One region of the Achromobacter sp. D10 genome, then DNA from elsewhere that is predicted to be linked to it. Evidence: predicted binding sites of a transcription regulator. Region 1 holds the regulator's gene; the other holds the start of a gene.

Region 1 (8,701 bases):
AGCGTGTACGCGGCGGTAGCGGTACCCGTCGAAGTGGTCGATTGCGGGTTCACGGCGATGTAGAACTGGGAGGCGGCCCCAGATGCCAGGGCATTGCCATCCGCGCCGACCGTTATGCCGCGGCTGGCCAAGTTTTCGACTTCAGTAGCCGTAGAGGGGGTGACGGTCACGGTGGCATACCAGTTGCCACGACCATCGGACTTCAGATCAGCGCCGAGCGAAATGCTACCCGAGGCAACACCCAGCTTTTGGGCGAAGTCAGCCTGAGCGCCGCTACCGAAGCTGACCGCAGATGCCGTGAATTGGGTATCGTTGCCGAAGACCTTCTTGAATTCGGCCGCCCCCACGGAGGTGGCGGCAGTGCCGTCTGCCTTCGTGATCGCGCCAGATGCGTTGACAGTCGGGCCCGCGACGCTGAAGCTGCCCAGGCCCAGCGTGCCGGCGGTGATTTGCTTCAGATCGATGCTGATGGTTTCGTTGTCGTTGGCGCCGACTTGGATCGTCAGCTTGTTGTCGGCCGACAGGACCTTAACGCCGTTGAATTGCGTTTGGGTCGACACACGGTCGATTTCGTCCAGACGTTGCTGGATTTCGTCCTGGATCGAGCGCAGGTCGGAATCCGAGTTGGTGCCGCTGACCGCTTGCACGGACAACTGACGGATGCGTTGCAGGTTGTTGTTGATTTCGTTCAGTGCGCCTTCGGTCGTTTGAGCGATCGAGATGCCATCGTTGGCGTTACGGGCGGCTTGGGTCAGGCCGTTGACGTTGGCCGTGAAGCGGTTGGCAATGGCTTGGCCAGCGGCGTCGTCCTTGGAGCTGTTGATGCGCAGGCCCGACGACAGGCGCTCGATGGCGCTGCCCAGGGAAGATTGCGACTTGTTCAGGTTGTTCTGAGCAACCAGCGAGAGGTAGTTGGTATTGATAACTGCAGCCATGTTCAGGCTCCCAAGAGAGAAAGGCTTCTTCAAACTGGGCAGCAAGGCCGCCCACTGGTGTTAACGGGAAAGTTCGTCGACTTGGTGTCTAGGAATCTCTCCGTTGCCAGGATTACGGCACTCCAAAATCAATCTTTAGCGCTATTTCGCGAAAGTCGAAATTTTTCTTCCACCTTGTTGTTCTTCCCGGGCGCGCTGGTCATGCCTCAGCGGGTGAGGTCCGACCCCCATGTCGGGGGACCAAGTCGGGGCGGCTATATTGGGTGGCTATGTATGGGACTACCCCTTTGCTGGGTATAGGGCTACCCATCTACGGGGGGCATCCCTCTATAGGGCCATCCATCCTCGTTGTCCCCGGAGGAAAGTAGGCAGGCGTCGTCCGGAACGGTCGATGTGTTTTCGGCAACCAAAGCAAAACGTTTTCGGCACCCAAAGCAAAACGGACGCTCGTTGCGTCCGTTTTGCTGGCACTTCTTTAGTGGCGGCGGTTGCGCGCAGCAGATTGCTGGTGCGCGCGGATGCGCTCAGGCCTAAATCACCTGCGCGATTTGTCCATCCTGCGGCAATTCCTGCCAGGCCTGCTCCTTGAGCTTCGCCCGGATCCGCGCCGTCGCCTGGGACCGCAGCTGGCACACCCGCGCCTCGGTCACGTTCAGGATCGCGCCGATTTCCTTCAGGTTCAGCCCTTGTTCGTAACAGAGCGACAGCAACAGTTTTTCGCGCTCGGGGAGGGCGTCTATCGCATGGATCAGCGCCTGGCGGAAGTCGCCGGCCAAGAGCGAGTCCAGTGGATTACCGCCGGCCGCCCCATGGTTCAGGGTGGCTGCCCAGTCGGACGGGCCGCCGGCAGCGTCGGACTCAGTAGTGAAATCTTCGTAATGCACGATCTGCACGCCTTGGGCGTCGTGCAGTAGCGTCTGGTACTCGTCCAGCGGCATGGCGAGCTGTTGCGCGATCTCGGCTTCGCTGGGCGCGCGCATCAAACGCTGTTCGAGTTGCTGGATCGCCTGCTCGATCTTGCGCGCCTTGGCGCGCACGCTGCGCGGCAACCAGTCCTGGCCGCGGAGTTCGTCCAGCATCGCGCCGCGGATGCGGGTGGTGGCATACGTTTCGAACTGGGCGTCCGCGGTTTCCTGGTAACGGCGCACGGCGTCCAACAGGCCGATCATGCCGGCCTGTATCAGGTCGTCGAGTTCTACGCTGGCCGGTAGTCTGGCGAGCAATTGCAGGGCCAGCTTCCGCACTAGCGGGGCATATTCGACCAGGCTGTCATCTGCGTGGGGCATTGCGGGAATGTCTGGCGGTGTCCATCGTGACGCGTTGTCGGTTGTTGTCAATTCGCGACATTGTCGACAAACGCGCGGCTGCGCTAAAGCTAGCTGGATTGAGTGATCTGCAAGGTGCCATTGTCGGCAAATAAGGGCATTTCATTCCTCAAAGTACGCAATGTTTTGAATGCTTATTTGCCAAATTGACGTAAATTTGTCTGAAATTTTTATGTCAAGCTGTATCTGAAACGGTAAGTTGCGCAACATCAACAAAGTTTTGTCATATAAGTCATAGAAAATGACATCACCTGTGGTAAATTTTACTTAAATTGCGAACAAATGATACATTTCGCATCAATGCGAGGTGTATCGGATGCAAAAGCGGCGGGATTTCCCGAGCTTTTGCTTACACAAGCCCCCATCGGCGGGATAGGGAATAGGGAGTTGGGCGTGCAACAAGTCGAAAATTCATTGCTGACAGACATTCGTGAAGTGAATCTGTCATATTTGTTACTGGCACAACGCATGCTGCGCGACGATTACGCGGCATCGATGTTCCGCTTGGGGTTCAGCAATGAAGTCGCGGACATCCTGATGCGTCTATCGCCGGCCCAACTGGTCAAGCTCGCCAGCTCCAGCTCGCTTCTGTGCCGCTTCCGCTTCGACGACTACAGCCTGCTGTCCGCCCTGACCCATGACGTCCTGGGTGGTGCGCTGCAACAAGCGCATGCAACCATCCTGCTGGCCAAGCAGCCGGTCGAAGAATTGGCCTGACGGCCTGATCATTCCATCCGGAACACATGTAATGGCCACCAAGAGCGTTTCGCAGGAAGCGGATGACATCCTGCTTGCCAGCTCCATGATCACTTTGGGAGCCCGGCTGCAGGTGCTGGAGGCTGAAACCAGTCTCAGCCACGACCGCCTGGCGCGCCTGTACCGCGAAATCCGCGGTTGCTCGCCACCCAAGGGCATGCTGCCTTTCTCGGTCGACTGGTTCATGACCTGGCTGCCGAACATCCATTCCTCGCTCTTCTATAACGTGTATTCGTTCCTGAATACGCGCACCAGCAGCAAGGGCATCCGCGCCACCATCGACGCGTATCGCCTCTATCTCGAGAACGCCGGTACCGATGCCGCCGAAGGCGCGGAGCCCGTCCTGAGCTTCACCCGCGCCTGGATGCTGGTGCGATTTTTCGATAGCGGCATGCTGCAAATGTCCGCCTGCCGCCAGTGCGGTGGGCATTTCATCGCCCATGCCCACGATCCCCAGTCGGATTTCGTGTGCGCGATCTGCCGTCCGCCACCCCGCGCCGGCAAGACACGCGCCGCGGCCAAGGCGCGCGCCGGCACCCGTGCCGCGCCCACTGCGAATACCGCCCGGCTCTGACCTGCGGTATCCAAATACATCAAAAGCCCTGGAAAACCCCCCGTAACCCGCCTTTTTGGCCCGGGGGGAACAGGGGATCATTGACGCCGTTGTTTTGCCTCCGGGCCGCCCCAAGGCAAAAAGCCCCCTTGGGGGCAGCAAGCCGAAGGCGCGGCGTGGGGGGGGGGCATTGTTGCCGCCGGGCCGCCCCAAGGCAAAAAGCCCCCTTGGGGGCAGCAAGCCGACGGCGCGGCGTGGGGGGGGCATTGTTGCCGCCGGGCCGCCCCAAGGCAAAAAGCCCCCTTGGGGGCAGCAAGCCGACGGCGCGGCGTGGGGGGGGCATTGTTGCCGCCGGGCCGCCCCAAGGCAAAAAGCCCCCTTGGGGGCAGCAAGCCGAAGGCGCGGCGTGGGGGCATTTTTGCCGCCGGGCCGTCCCAAGGCAAAAACGCCCCCTTGGGGGGCAGCAAGCCGAAGGCGCGGCGTGGGGGCTTTTTTTTGACTTCGTTGGCAGGGGCCTGATGTGTTGATTGTTATCGGTTTTCTCGTGGTGGCCGTGTCGGTCGTCGGCAGCTTCATAGCGCTGGGCGGCCACCTGGGCGCGCTGTACCAGCCGTTCGAGCTCACCCTGATCTTCGGGGCGGCCTTCGGAGCTTTCCTCGCCAGCAACAGCAAGAAGTCACTGATGCTGGTCAAGGCCGCGCTGCCGGACACGCTGAAGAGCTCGCGCTATGGCAAGGACGTATACATGGAGCTGATGGCGCTCCTGTACGTGCTGCTGAACAAGGCGCGCCGCGAAGGCCTCATGGCGATCGAATCGCATATCGAGGACCCTGAATCCAGCCCGATCTTCAGTGAATATCCCCGCATCGCCAAAGACGCCAAGCTCATGGAGTTCATCACGGACTACCTGCGCATCATGATCAGCGGCAACATGAGTTCGTTCGAAATCGAAACCCTCATGGACGAGGAAATCGAGACCTACCGCCATGAACGCGAGGTGCCTGTGCGTGCCCTGCAGCAGATGGCCGACGGCCTGCCGGCCTTCGGTATCGTGGCCGCGGTGCTGGGCGTGATCAAGGCGCTGGCCGCCGTGGATCAGCCCCCCGCTATCCTGGGTGACCTGATTTCCAAGGCGATGGTGGGCACTTTCCTCGGGATTTTGCTGGCTTACGGCTTCGTGGGTCCGCTGGCCTCGCGCGTCGAGCGCCGCAGCGACGAAGCCACCAAGATTCTGGAATGCATCAAGACCACGCTGTTGGCCAGCATGAACGGTTATCCGCCCCAACTGGCGGTCGAGTTTGGCCGTAAGGTGCTGTTCTCCGCGGTGCGTCCGACCTTCGGTGAGCTGGAAGAGCACGTCCGGCAAGCCAAGTCCGCGACCCCCGGCAAGGCCTGACGGAGCAGGCCATGAGCACGGTAAACAACCACCGTGTGGTGATCCGCCGCAAGAAGGTCCATGGCGGCGGGCATCACGGGGGCAGCTGGAAAATCGCTTACGCCGACTTCATCACGGCGATGATGGCGTTCTTTCTGGTGATGTGGCTGGTCAGCATCGTGCCGCGCGAAGAGCTCAAGGGTATAGCGGAGTACTTCCGCATGCCGTTGCGCGTGGCCATCACGGGCGGGCCCAGCAGTTCGGCCGAAACCAGTGCGGTGCCGGGCGGCGGCAGCGACCCCTTGCGCAGCGAAGGCGATGTGCGCCGCGCGCAGGGCAACCGGGTCGAGGCTCAGCCCATGGGCGATGCCGAGCGCCGCGAGCAGCATCGCCTCGAGAATTTGAAAAAGCGCCTCGAAAACGTTATCGAAACCAGCCCTGTGCTGAAGACTTTCCGGCCGCAACTGCTGATCGACCTCACCACTGAGGGCTTGCGTATCCAGATTATCGATAACCAGAACCGTCCCATGTTCGCTACCGGCCGTGCGGAAGTGCAGCCATACATGCGTGACATCCTGCGGGAACTTGGGCCGGTGCTGAACGAATTGCCCAACAAGGTCAGTATTTCGGGGCACACCGACGCCTCGCAGTATGCGCGCGGCGAACGCGCCTATAGCAACTGGGAGCTTTCGGCGGACCGTGCCAACGCGTCGCGGCAGGAGTTGGTGGCCGGCGGCATGAACGAAAGCAAGGTCCTGCGTATCCAGGGGCTGTCGTCCAGCATGAGCCTCGTTAAAGATGACCCGTACGCGGCCGTTAATAGACGTATCAGCCTCGTGGTGCTCAATCTGAGCACCCAACGGCGCATCGAAAGCGAGAACGCCGCAGCCGCGGATGTCAGCGCAAAGGATGCTCGCGAGGTGGGAACGGCGGTGGAAGCGGCGCGAGCCGCGGCCCAGGCCACGACGGCAACCAAACCAGGCGAGACGGAGAACAACCCGTCCGCGGAAGGGGTTCGATAGCAATGGCGGCAACGATTCTTGTGGCGGACGACTCGGCGACGATGCGGATGATCGTCCAGGCGACGTTGACGGGCGCGGGGTGGAAGGTTCTTACGGCCGGCAACGGTCAGGAAGCGCTGGAAATGGCGCGCAGCCATCCCGTGGACCTGGTGGTCAGCGACTGGAACATGCCGGTCATGGGTGGGCTGGAGCTGATCCAGGGTTTGCGCCAGGAAGACGAATACGTGGATGTGCCGGTACTGGTGCTGACCACCGAAGACGACGTGGATAGCAAGATGGCTGCCCGGGATCTTGGGGTTTGCGGCTGGCTGTCCAAGCCCGTCGATCCCGACGTGCTGGTGGAATTGGCGTCTGAACTGCTCGACGAGCAGGCCGGCGCGTAAGCAGGTTCATTTTTGAAGGCGTACGGGTCATGAGTTCTGGTTTGGACCTCAGTCAGTTTTACGAGACCTTTTTCGACGAGGCCGATGAGCTGCTCGCGCAAATGGAGCAATTGCTGCTTGAGCTCGATGTGGGCGCGCCCGACATCGAACAGCTCAACGCAATTTTCCGCGCGGCCCACTCGATCAAGGGTGGGGCGGCGACGTTCGGCTGCTTTACGCAGCTGGCGGGCACGACCCACTTGCTGGAAAACCTCCTGGACGCGATCCGTCGTGGCGAAATGGCGCTGCGCACGGACATGATCGATATTTTCTTGGAAACGAAAGACGTGCTCAAAAGCCAACTGGATGCCTATCGGGCCTCCGAAGAGCCCGATGAAGCCGTGTTTGAGCGTATCTGCGCCGTGTTGAGGCAGCTTGCGCTGGAGCATAAGGATCCCGCCGCAGAATCCGCGCCGGCACAAGCTCCCGCGCCTGCGACCCCGCCGCCGGTTCAGGTTCAGGCCCCGGCGCAGGCGGCTCCGGTGCCAAGTCCCGAACCCGCGGCCGCGCCGCAGGCTCAGGCCGCAGAAACCGGCACACTGCCGTTGCGCGTGCGCATTACCAAGGTTTCGGACAAGGACGCAGCTTCCTTGCTCGAGGAAATGGGCAATCTCGGCAACGTCAAAGCCAGCGAGCGCGCCGATGGCGCGCTGACCGTATGGATGGACAGTACCTGCACGCCGGATGATATCGAGGCCGTCTGCTGCTTCATCGTCGACGGCGACCAGCTCGAAATCGGCCACGAAGCTGCTCCGGCCGCGGCCCTTGCGCCGGTGGCGGCCGCCGCGCCTGCCGCCACTCCTGCGCCTGCCGCGGCTCCGGCTCCGCAGGCACCCGCAGTGGCCGAGTCCGCGGCTGCCGCCGAGGCGATCACGCAAGCGACCCGTGCCGCCCGTCCAGCCGCCGCAGCCCCTGCGCATGCGGACAAGGAGTCGACCTCGATCCGTGTAGGCGTCGAGAAAGTCGACCAGGTGATCAATCTGGTGGGTGAGCTGGTCATCACGCAGGCAATGCTGGCGCAGACCGCGTCCACGCTCGATCCGGTGCTGCACGATCGCTTGCTCAACGGCATGGAGCAACTGGAGCGCAATGCCCGCGACTTGCAGGAAGCGGTCATGTCCATCCGGATGATGCCCATGGACTACGTCTTCAGCCGCTTCCCGCGCCTGGTGCGAGACATCGCCAGCAAGATGGGCAAGCAGATCGAACTGCAGACGCATGGCCGCGCGACCGAGCTGGACAAGAGTCTCATCGAACGCATCATCGATCCGCTGACGCACCTGGTGCGCAACAGCCTGGATCACGGCATCGAAACACCCGAAAGACGCATCGCTGCAGGCAAGGATCCGGTCGGACAACTGGTGTTGTCCGCTCAGCACAATGGCGGCAATATCGTCATCGAAGTCAGCGATGACGGTGGCGGCCTGAACCGCGAAAAAATCCTGAAGAAGGCGATCGCGCAAGGCCTGGCGGTCAATGAAAATTCACCGGACGATGAAATCTGGCAGCTGATCTTCGCGCCAGGTTTCTCCACGGCCGAAAAGGTCACGGACATTTCCGGGCGTGGCGTGGGCATGGACGTGGTGCGTCGGAACATCCAGGACATGGGCGGCCACGTGCAGCTCTCGTGCGAGCCGGGCAACGGCACCACGACGCGCATCGTATTGCCGTTGACGCTGGCGATCCTGGACGGCATGTCGGTGCGCGTAGGCGAGGAAACCTTCATCTTGCCGCTGAACCACGTGACTGAATCACTGCAGCCCACCAACGACCAGATCTATTCGGTGGCGGGCAATGAACGTGTGATGCATGTGCGCGGCGAGTACCTGCCGCTGGTCGAAATGCACCGTGTGTTCTCGGTGGAAGATGCCCAGACGGATCCCACGCAGGCTATCGCGGTCATCATGCAAGCGGAGGACCGCCGTTTCGCGTTGCTGGTGGATCACCTTATCGGTCAGCATCAGGTCGTGGTGAAGAATCTGGAATCGAATTACCGCAAGGTGCCAGGGATTTCCGCAGCCACCATCCTCGGCGATGGCAGCGTGGCCCTGATCGTCGACGTATTTGCGCTTGCGCGCGCCAACCGCGAGCGTTGGTCGCAGCCCGAAGCCATTCTGAATTGATGGAGAAATAAACCTCATGGCAGCCAAACCGCAAGCGCAATCCGCGCGCAACGAAGATGTCGGCAGCGAGTTCCTGGTGTTCACGCTGGGCGACGAAGAGTACGGCATCGATATCCTGAAGGTTCAGGAAATCCGTGGCTATGACGCCGACACGGTGACCCGCATTGCAAATGTTCCGCCGTTCATCAAG
Region 2 (8,701 bases), on a different contig from region 1:
GGTGGCCGCGGTCGCAGGCGGAGTCGCGGGCTGCGCCGCAGGAGGCGTGCTCGGCGTGGCCGTCGCTGGCGGCTGCTCGGAAGTCAGCGGAGGCGGCGTGGGGATGGCCGAAGGGTCCGTCGGCGCGGCGCTGCCCGGCGCGGGCGTTTGCGGCGCGGCGACTTGGGGCTCGGTCACTTGCGGCTGGAACGGCGTGTTGCGGTCCGGCACCCTGATGGGAATGTTGTCGTCGACCGGCGTGGGCTGCGAATCCAGCACCATGGGCAGGATGATGACGGCGGCGAGTACCAGTGCGACAGCGCCTGCCAGCCTGCGCCGCGCGCGGCCGCGCAGCTCCGCAGCCTGCACCTCGCTGGGCACTGCCGCCCGCTTGGAGGACTGCGCCTGATCGGCAGGATCTTTGCGTTTGAAAAAACCCATGGAGGAGAATTCCTTGCGGCGATATGGCGGCGGGCCGCCTGGACGCGATTGACCCGCTGCTGCCTATGCCTTGCGACCCAGAGCCTGCAAAACCGAGGCTACGGTGAGAAACGAGCCGAACACCACGATTCTATCATTCTCCCCCGCCCGTTCGCGCGCCGCCGCAAAGGCCTGCGCGGGATCCGCATACGAGGAGATGCCCGGCTTTTCGCCCCCCGCGGGTGTGGGCGGCAACGCCGCGGCCACCTGTTGCGCAAGCGCTTCCCCAGTCGTGCCGCGCGGCCCCGGCAGACCCGCGCAGTACCAGTTGTCGACGCGCGTGCCGAGCTTGGCGATCACACCGGCCAGGTCCTTGTCGTTCAGCATGCCGAATACCGCGTGGGTATAGGGATGGAAACCCATGTTATCGAGGTTCTGCGCCAGCACCGCCGCCGCATGCGGGTTATGCGCCACGTCCAGGATGACCGCGGGCTGGCCCGGCAGGATCTGAAAGCGCCCCGGCAGCGAGGCCTGCAACAGCCCCAGGCGCACCGCCTGTTGCGGTATCGGCAGGCGGTCGCGCACCGACTCCAGCGCCGCAAGCGCCGCCGAAGCATTCAGCAACTGATTGGCGCCGCGCAGCGCCGGATAGGCCAGGGAATTGCGGCGCTGTTCGCGTCCACCGTAAGCCCACTGCTGGCGATCGCCCGAATAGTTGAAATCACGGCCGAAGAGCCAGAGGTCGGCGCCGATTTCCTGGACATGGTCCAGCAGCGATTGCGGAGGCATGGGATCGCTGCAGATGGCCGGCCGCCCGCTGCGGTAGATGTGGGCTTTCTCGAAGCCGATCTTTTCACGCGTGTCGCCCAGCCAGTCGGTGTGGTCCAGGTCGACACTGGTGACGATGGAGCAATCGGCATCGACAATGTTCACGGCGTCCAGGCGACCGCCCAGGCCGACCTCCAGCACCACGGCGTCCAGCCTGGACTGCGAAAAGAGGCGCAGGATGGCCAAGGTGGTGAATTCGAAATAGGTCAGCGAGACCTCGCCGCGGGCGGCTTCAACCGCCTGGAACTGGGCGATCAACGCCTCGTCCGTGGCGATCTGGCCATTGATGCGGGCACGTTCGTTGAAGTCGATCAGGTGAGGCGAAGTGTAGAGCCCGACCTTATAGCCGGCCGCGAGCAGGATCGCTTCCAGCATGGCACAGGTGGACCCCTTGCCATTGGTGCCGCCGACGACGAACTTCACCCCGGACAACGCCAGCCCCATCCGGCCGGCCACTTCCCGCACCCGGTCCAGCCCCATGTCGATGGCAGTGGCGTGGATCGATTCCAGGTACTGCAGCCAATCGGGCAAGGTGGCGGAGGCGTCGGGCGTGCGGGCAGAAGACATGACTGGGCCGAGAGTGAAATAAGCCTTCGATTTTAGCAGTCCACGCACCGTGTTTTCCCTAATCCCCCAGGGAGCGACAAGGTATCCACCGCTAAAAACCGCTTGCCGATATTTTTTCCATACATAAAAATAATTTCACGTATGAAAATTTATTCGGACTGAACATGACACAACGCAAGACCCCGGCCTGGCTCGTGCGCGAGGCCTCCGTGCCCGGCTATCACCCTGCCAACCACACCGGCACCCTGAACCGCCGCCTGATCGGCCCCGACACCGTGGGCGCCCGCGGGGTGGAAGTGCTGCTGGGCGTCATCGACAAAGGCAAAGGGGCCTTGCCGCACGCCCATCCCGGCATCGAGCAGGTCTGCTACTTGCTTTCCGGCACGGCGCGGGCCCAAGTCCAGGACGAATGGGCTGACATGGGTCCCGGAGACTGCTGCTATTTCCCGCCGGACGTTCCGCACGTATTCACGGTCACGAGCGATGAGCCTGCCCGTCTGCTGGTGATCTACACCCCGCCTTATGAAGAATCCCCCGACCGCGTGATCCGCGGCTTTCCGGCGCCCCCCGCAGCCGCCTGAAGCGGCCACAGCCTCAGGCCGCGGACGCAGAAACCGCGCCTGGATTCCAAACCTGGAGACAACCCAATGAAAGTCCTGCCCCTGCTGGGCGCCGCCCTGATGAGCGGCGCGGCCCTGTTCACCGCGCCCGCCGCGCACGCCGCCGATTACCCAGCCAAACCCATCACCCTGATCGTTCCCTTCCCCGCCGGGTCGGGCACCGACGCGGTGGGCCGCATCTTCGGCGCCGAGCTCGCTACCATCCTGGGCCAGCAGGTCGTGGTGGAGAACAAACCTGGAGCCAATGCCACCATCGCGGCCAACTACGTGGCGCGCGCCAAGCCCGACGGCTACACGCTGTTCGTCACCACCAATACCTCTCATTCGGCCGCGCCATGGCTGATGAAAAACGTGCCGTACGACCCGGTCAAGGATTTCACCCCCATCGCCCGCGGCGGCAACCTGCCCTTCATTCTGGTCGTCAACCCGAAGCGCCCATGGAAAACGGTGGGTGAATTGGTGGCCGACGCCCGCCAGCGCCCCGGCCGCATTACCTATGCCAGCGGGAACAGCACCGGCATCGTCGCGGGCGCCACCCTGGCCAACCGCGCCAAGATCGACATCCTGCATGTGCCCTATAAGGGCACGCCACAGGGGCTGACCGACGTGGTGGGCGGGCAGGTCGACTTCATGTTCACCGACCTCGCTTCCGGTTTGCCGTTCGTGCAGTCGGGCCAATTGCGTGCCCTGGCGGTGTCGACCGCGGAACGCAGCGCCATCGTGCCCGACCTGCCGTCCATGGCCGAATCCGGCGTGCAGGACTTCGACCTGAACTCCTGGAATGGCTATTTCGGCCCGGCCGGCATGCCGCCGGAAATCGTGGCCAAGCTGAATGCGGCGATCAACCAGGTGGTCGCCAAGCCGGACGTGCAAAAACGCCTGGCCGGCCTGGGGTTCGACGCGTTCTCCAGCACACCGCAAGCCTTCGCCCAGTTCGTGAGTGCGCAGCTGGACCTGTGGGGCAAGCTGATCCGTGACGCAGGAATCGAGCAGCAATGAGCGACAAGCCACAATCCGAAGCGCCTGCGGCCGGCCCCCTGGCGGGCCTGCGCATCCTGGACTTGAGCACGGTCGTCATGGGCCCCTACGCCACTCAGGTCCTGGCCGACCTGGGCGCCGACGTCATCAAGGTCGAACCGCCCGCGGGCGACAACATGCGCGCGGTCGGCCCCATGCGCAATCCGGGGATGGGACATATCTATTTGCACCTGAACCGCAACAAGCGGTCCATCGTGCTGGACCTGAAGACGCCAGAAGGCCTTACGGCCTGCCTGAAGCTGGCCGAAGACTGCGACGCCCTGCTCTACAACATCCGCCCCCAGGCGATGGCCCGGCTCGGTTTGTCCTACGAAGCCGTGGCAGCGCGCAATCCCCGCATCATTTACCTGGGCGCCTATGGCTATGGCGAGGCCGGTCCCTATGCCGGACGGCCCGCCTACGATGACCTGATCCAGGGACAGACCGGCATTGCCGCCCTCTCCGCCCAACAGAGCGCAGATGTGCCGCGTTACGCACCGCTCACCCTGGCCGACCGCGCGGTGGGCTTGCACGTCGGCATCGCGCTGTTGTCCGCGGTGCTGCATGCACGCGGCACAGGGCGGGGCCAACAGGTCGAACTTCCCATGTTCGAAGGCATGGCTCACCTTGTGCTGGGCGACCATCTGGGCGGCGCGACCTTCGATCCGCCGATGGGCCCTACCGGCTATGCCCGCCTGCTGGCGCCGCACCGGCGCCCCTACGCCACCGCTGACGGCTACATCTGCCTGCTTATCTACAACGACAAGCATTGGCGCAACTTCTTCGATCTGATCGGCCGGCCCGAGCTGTCGCAAGACCCGCGTTTCAGTTCGCACGGCGCGCGCGCCGCCCACATCAGCGAGGTCTACGCCTTTGTCGCCGACGTCATCGCCACCCGGCCCAGCCAGGACTGGCTAGAAGGACTGGCGCGGGCGGACATCCCCGCCTCGCCGCTCTATACCGTGGACGATCTGCTGCAGGATGAACATCTGGCCGCGACCGGCTTTATCCGGACCATGGACCACCCCAGCGAAGGCCCCATCCGCACAACCGCTCCTCTCGGCAAATACGAAAGCACTCCCACCTCCATACGCCGCCCCGCCCCCAGGCTGGGCCAACACAGCCGCGAAGTGCTGGCCGAGGCCGGCTACGACCATGCCTGCATCGACGCCTTGGCGGCCCGCGGCATCACTCACGATGGAAACGACTGATGGACTTTGAATTCACCCCAGAACAGCTGGCGCTGCGAGATGCCGTCTCCCGAATCTGCGAACGCTATCCGGATGAATACTGGCTGGAGCGCGACCGCGAAGGCGGCTTCCCGGAGCCCCTGCATGCCGATCTGGCTCGCGACGGCTGGCTGGGCATCGCCATGCCCCAAGAATATGGCGGCGCGGGCCTGGGCATGACCGAAGCGGCGCTGATGATGCAAACCATTGCGGCTTCCGGCGCAGGCTTTACCGGCGCCTCGGCCGTCCATATGAACATCTTCGGCCTGAACCCGGTCGTGGTCTTTGGCAGCGACGAGCAGCGCCGCCGCTGGCTGGAACCCTTGATCGCCGGCCGCGAGAAAGCCTGCTTCGCGGTGACCGAACCGGACGCCGGGCTGGACACCACCAAGCTGCGTACCCGCGCCGAACGCCAAGGCGACGAATACGTCGTGCATGGCCGCAAGATCTGGATATCGACCGCCCAGGTCGCCCACAAAATGCTGCTGTTGGCGCGCACCACCCCGCTATCCGATGTCGAAAAACCGACGCAGGGACTGTCGCTGTTTTATACGGACCTGAACCGCGACAAGATTGAAGTGCGTGAAATCGAGAAAATGGGCCGCAAGGCGGTGGACTCGAACATGCTCTTCATCGATGGCCTGCGCATTCCCGTGGCCGACCGCATCGGCGAGGAAGGGCGAGGGTTTGAGTACATCCTGCACGGCCTGAATCCCGAGCGCATCCTCATCGCGGCGGAAGCGGTGGGCATCGGCCGCGCAGCACTGGAACGCGCCGTGAAATACGCGGGCGAGCGTACGGTGTTCGGCCGCCCGATAGGCCAGAACCAGGGGATCCAGCATCCGTTGGCTCAGGCCTGGATGCAGCTGGAAGCGGCGGATCTGATGGTTTTCAAGGCTGCCAGCCTCTATGACGCGGGCAAGCCTTGCGGTCCCTACGCCAACTCGGCCAAGTATCTTGCGGCCGAAGCCGGCTACAACGCCTGCCAGACCGCCGTCATGACTCTGGGCGGCATGGGCTACGCCAAGGAATACCACGTAGAGCGCCTGCTGCGCGAGAGCTTCATTCCCCGCATCGCGCCGGTCAGCCCGCAACTGATCATGTGCTTCATAGCGGAAAAAGTGCTGGGGCTGCCCAAGTCCTACTGAGAGCCGCAAATCCCCGCCGGGGCGCAAGGCCTGCCTGTCAGGCCTGCTGCTCCAGCGCCGTGCAGGCCGACCGCAGTATCCGCGCATACGCCTCCTGCTGCGGCTCGATCCGATAGATCGGTCCGCCTACTGAAATCGCATAATGTTCGCCGGACAAGGTAACGGGCCAGGCAATCGCTCCCACGTCGGCTATCGATTCCCCGCTATTCATGAACCAACCGCGCTGGCGGGACAGATCCAGGTCAGCCAGCAAGGCCTCGCGGGTAACCAAGGTGCGCTCGTTGTGGCGCGTCATGGGCATGCTTGCGAGCATGGCGTCGCGGGCGGGTTCGTCCAGCAGGGATAGCAAGGCCTTTCCCAGCGAATTTGCGTGAACGTCCTTGAATTCGCCCGCAACAGGCGCGTATCTGATGGTATGGGGCGAATCCAGCACATCCAGATAGACCACTCGCCCATCCTGGCTCAGCTTGGCGAAAACAATTGTTTCCCTCGTTGCGTCCCTTAATTCTGCAAGACTGGGATAGACCCGGTCCAACACAGGATCTGCGCGAGCGATGCGCTGGGCCATGGCAAGCAGCCTGCCCGTCGGGTAATAGCCCTGGCGCCGCCCGGTTTCATAGAGATAGCCCAACCCCGTCAGGGTTCGGATCAGCGCCAGGCAACTCGATACCGGTACATCCAGCAAGCGGGCCAGTTCAGATAGAGGGAGCGCGCGCTTTTCGCGGGCATAGGTTTCGATTATTTCGATAACTCGCAGCGCCGTCTTGACACTCATTGCCCGATCCGAACTGTTTATCACGTGAAACATTTGGCTCGCCGGCGGCTAAAGTTCCTTGCGGGCCTGCCGTAATGGTAGCTGAGAATTCCCTGAAAACAGCGCGTTCCTCCGAGACGCCCACATCGCCGTTGGAGTGATCATGGCCGTAACCCCGCTAGCCCCCGCCTCGTTTGCACCCGCCCCGGTCGCAGCCGCACCGGTCGCGCCGGACCCCGCCGTGAGCGTCGTGCCCGCGGCCGCCGCAACGAACAGCGGAGCTTCGGACAGCGCAACGTCGGACCAATCCGATTCGCAGAAGCTTCCCTTGGACAAGGCTCTGGACGAAATCAACGACCAAATGAAGTCTTGGTCCACGCAGTTGAAATTTGAGATCGACCCCAATGTGCACCAGGTCGTGGTTTCTGTGGTAGACGCAGAATCTGGTGATGTCATCCGCACGATCCCCAGCGAAACGTTGCTGAAAATCGCCAAGATGATCGTGAACATGCAAGGCAACGGTATTAAGACTTCGGCGTAATACGGCCCCAAATTTTGATTTGATCTACCGCTGAGCGGTCGACGCTTTGGAAGCGCCGAATTAGGCCCGCCTTATGCCCTTACCCGGCCAATCGCCGGCTTCGTATTTTTGACAGAATCGCATCGCTAGGAAGGAATTTCACATGGCCTCCATCACCAACCTCGGCTCGACCACCGGACTTCCTCTGGAGGAGATCCTCACCAAGCTTCAAGCTGCAGAGGACAAAAAGCTGAGCCTGTACACGACCCGCCAGGCAAGCTACGAGGCCCGCGTAAGCGCCTTTGGCCAAATTCAAAGCGCGGTGGAAGCCGTGCAGAAAGCCGCTGAAGCACTGGGCAAGAATTCCGTCCTGGACGCGGTAAAAGCCAACGTCTCGGGCAACGGCTTGACCGCGACTGTGGGCACCGATGGCGCCACCATGGGGGAGTACTCCATCAAGGTGAACAAGCTGGCCACCGCACACACCCTCCAATCCGGATTGGTTGCGGACCGAAAGGCGTTCAATGGTGCGACCGGCTCATTCACGATTGAACTGACCAATGGCGAAACCCGCACCATCGACCTGAAAAACGACACTTCGCTGAACGGCATCGCCAGTGCGATCAATAGCGATGACAAGGTCGGAGTACGGGCCAGCATCATCAATGACGGCAGCGGCAACAGCTACCTGATGCTGAGCGCCAAGGACACAGGCGAACAGGCATCGGTGAAGTCGATCACGGTCACCGGCGATCAAAAACTCAAGGACATCCTGAACTACAACACGGACCCGGCCGATCTCAACCCGAAGATGGCGCAACAGACAGTCCCCGTGGACGCTGAGATCGAAGTCAACGGCATCCCCATCAAGAGTGGTAGCAACAGCATTTCCACCGCTATCGATGGCGTAACCTTGAACCTGACGGCCACGACCGAAGCTGGTAAGACAGTCACCCTGAAGCTGGAAAGCGACACCAGTGTCGCCAGCAAGGCGGTTCAGGAATTCGTCACCGCATATAACTCGCTGCAAAACACGATTGCCAAGCACACCGCATTCGACGTTGTCGCAGAAACCAATCAGGCCCTTACCGGTGACGCCACAACCCGTAGTATCCAGTCCACCATGTCCAACGCACTGCGAGTCGTGACGTCGGAAGGAACTCTGCGGTCGTTGGCTGACCTGGGTGTCACGCTTGACCCGAAGACCGGCACGTTGAAGGTCGATCAGAAGCAACTGGACAAGGCGCTGGTCGAAAACCCCGCCGACGTCAAGCGCATTATGACCTCGACGAATGGCCTTACTGCGCAGTTCACGGCAGCCGCGAAAAGCATGTTGGGCGACAACGGCTCAATCAAGATTCGTCAGGAAGGCCTGACCGAATCCATCAAAGATGTCAAGGATCAGCTCACCCGAGCCAAAGCCAGCAGCGACGCCTCCATGGCAACCATGCGCGCCCAGTTCGTTGCGTTGGAGAAGTTCGTGTCTCAGCAAACGGCCACTGCCAACTATCTGACTCAACAATTCGCAGCCCTGAGCAAGTCCAAGTAACCTACAGAAGATGTATCGATGACTTATGCCGCCCGCCGCCCGACCGGATCTTATTCCGTGCGTTCCTACG

The links. Region 1 encodes FliA, which starts transcription of late flagellar genes. Its sites were predicted from a motif close to CTAAAGTTTNNNNNNNNNNNGCCGNTA; they were not measured.
Region 2: the regulator FliA is predicted to act here: its motif matches at 6,632-6,658, upstream of VCS63_RS12400 (flagellar protein FlaG).

What each region holds. Positions count from the first base shown of each region.
Region 1 is NZ_JAYJLE010000010.1:31,603-40,303, reverse strand. It holds gene VCS63_RS22105 (FliC/FljB family flagellin) at 1-935, opposite strand, end outside; gene VCS63_RS22100 (RNA polymerase sigma factor FliA) at 1,466-2,221, opposite strand; gene flhD (flagellar transcriptional regulator FlhD) at 2,654-2,977, shown strand; gene flhC (flagellar transcriptional regulator FlhC) at 3,009-3,590, shown strand; gene motA (flagellar motor stator protein MotA) at 4,090-4,965, shown strand; gene motB (flagellar motor protein MotB) at 4,977-5,966, shown strand; gene VCS63_RS22075 (response regulator) at 5,969-6,349, shown strand; gene cheA (chemotaxis protein CheA) at 6,379-8,511, shown strand; gene cheW (chemotaxis protein CheW) at 8,528-8,701, shown strand, end outside.
Region 2 is NZ_JAYJLE010000004.1:17,489-26,189, reverse strand. It holds gene VCS63_RS12435 (SPOR domain-containing protein) at 1-420, opposite strand, end outside; gene folC (bifunctional tetrahydrofolate synthase/dihydrofolate synthase) at 484-1,794, opposite strand; gene VCS63_RS12425 (cupin domain-containing protein) at 1,959-2,375, shown strand; gene VCS63_RS12420 (tripartite tricarboxylate transporter substrate binding protein) at 2,442-3,413, shown strand; gene VCS63_RS12415 (CaiB/BaiF CoA transferase family protein) at 3,410-4,642, shown strand; gene VCS63_RS12410 (acyl-CoA dehydrogenase family protein) at 4,642-5,808, shown strand; gene VCS63_RS12405 (IclR family transcriptional regulator) at 5,846-6,583, opposite strand; gene VCS63_RS12400 (flagellar protein FlaG) at 6,726-7,103, shown strand; gene fliD (flagellar filament capping protein FliD) at 7,246-8,631, shown strand; gene fliS (flagellar export chaperone FliS) at 8,650-8,701, shown strand, end outside.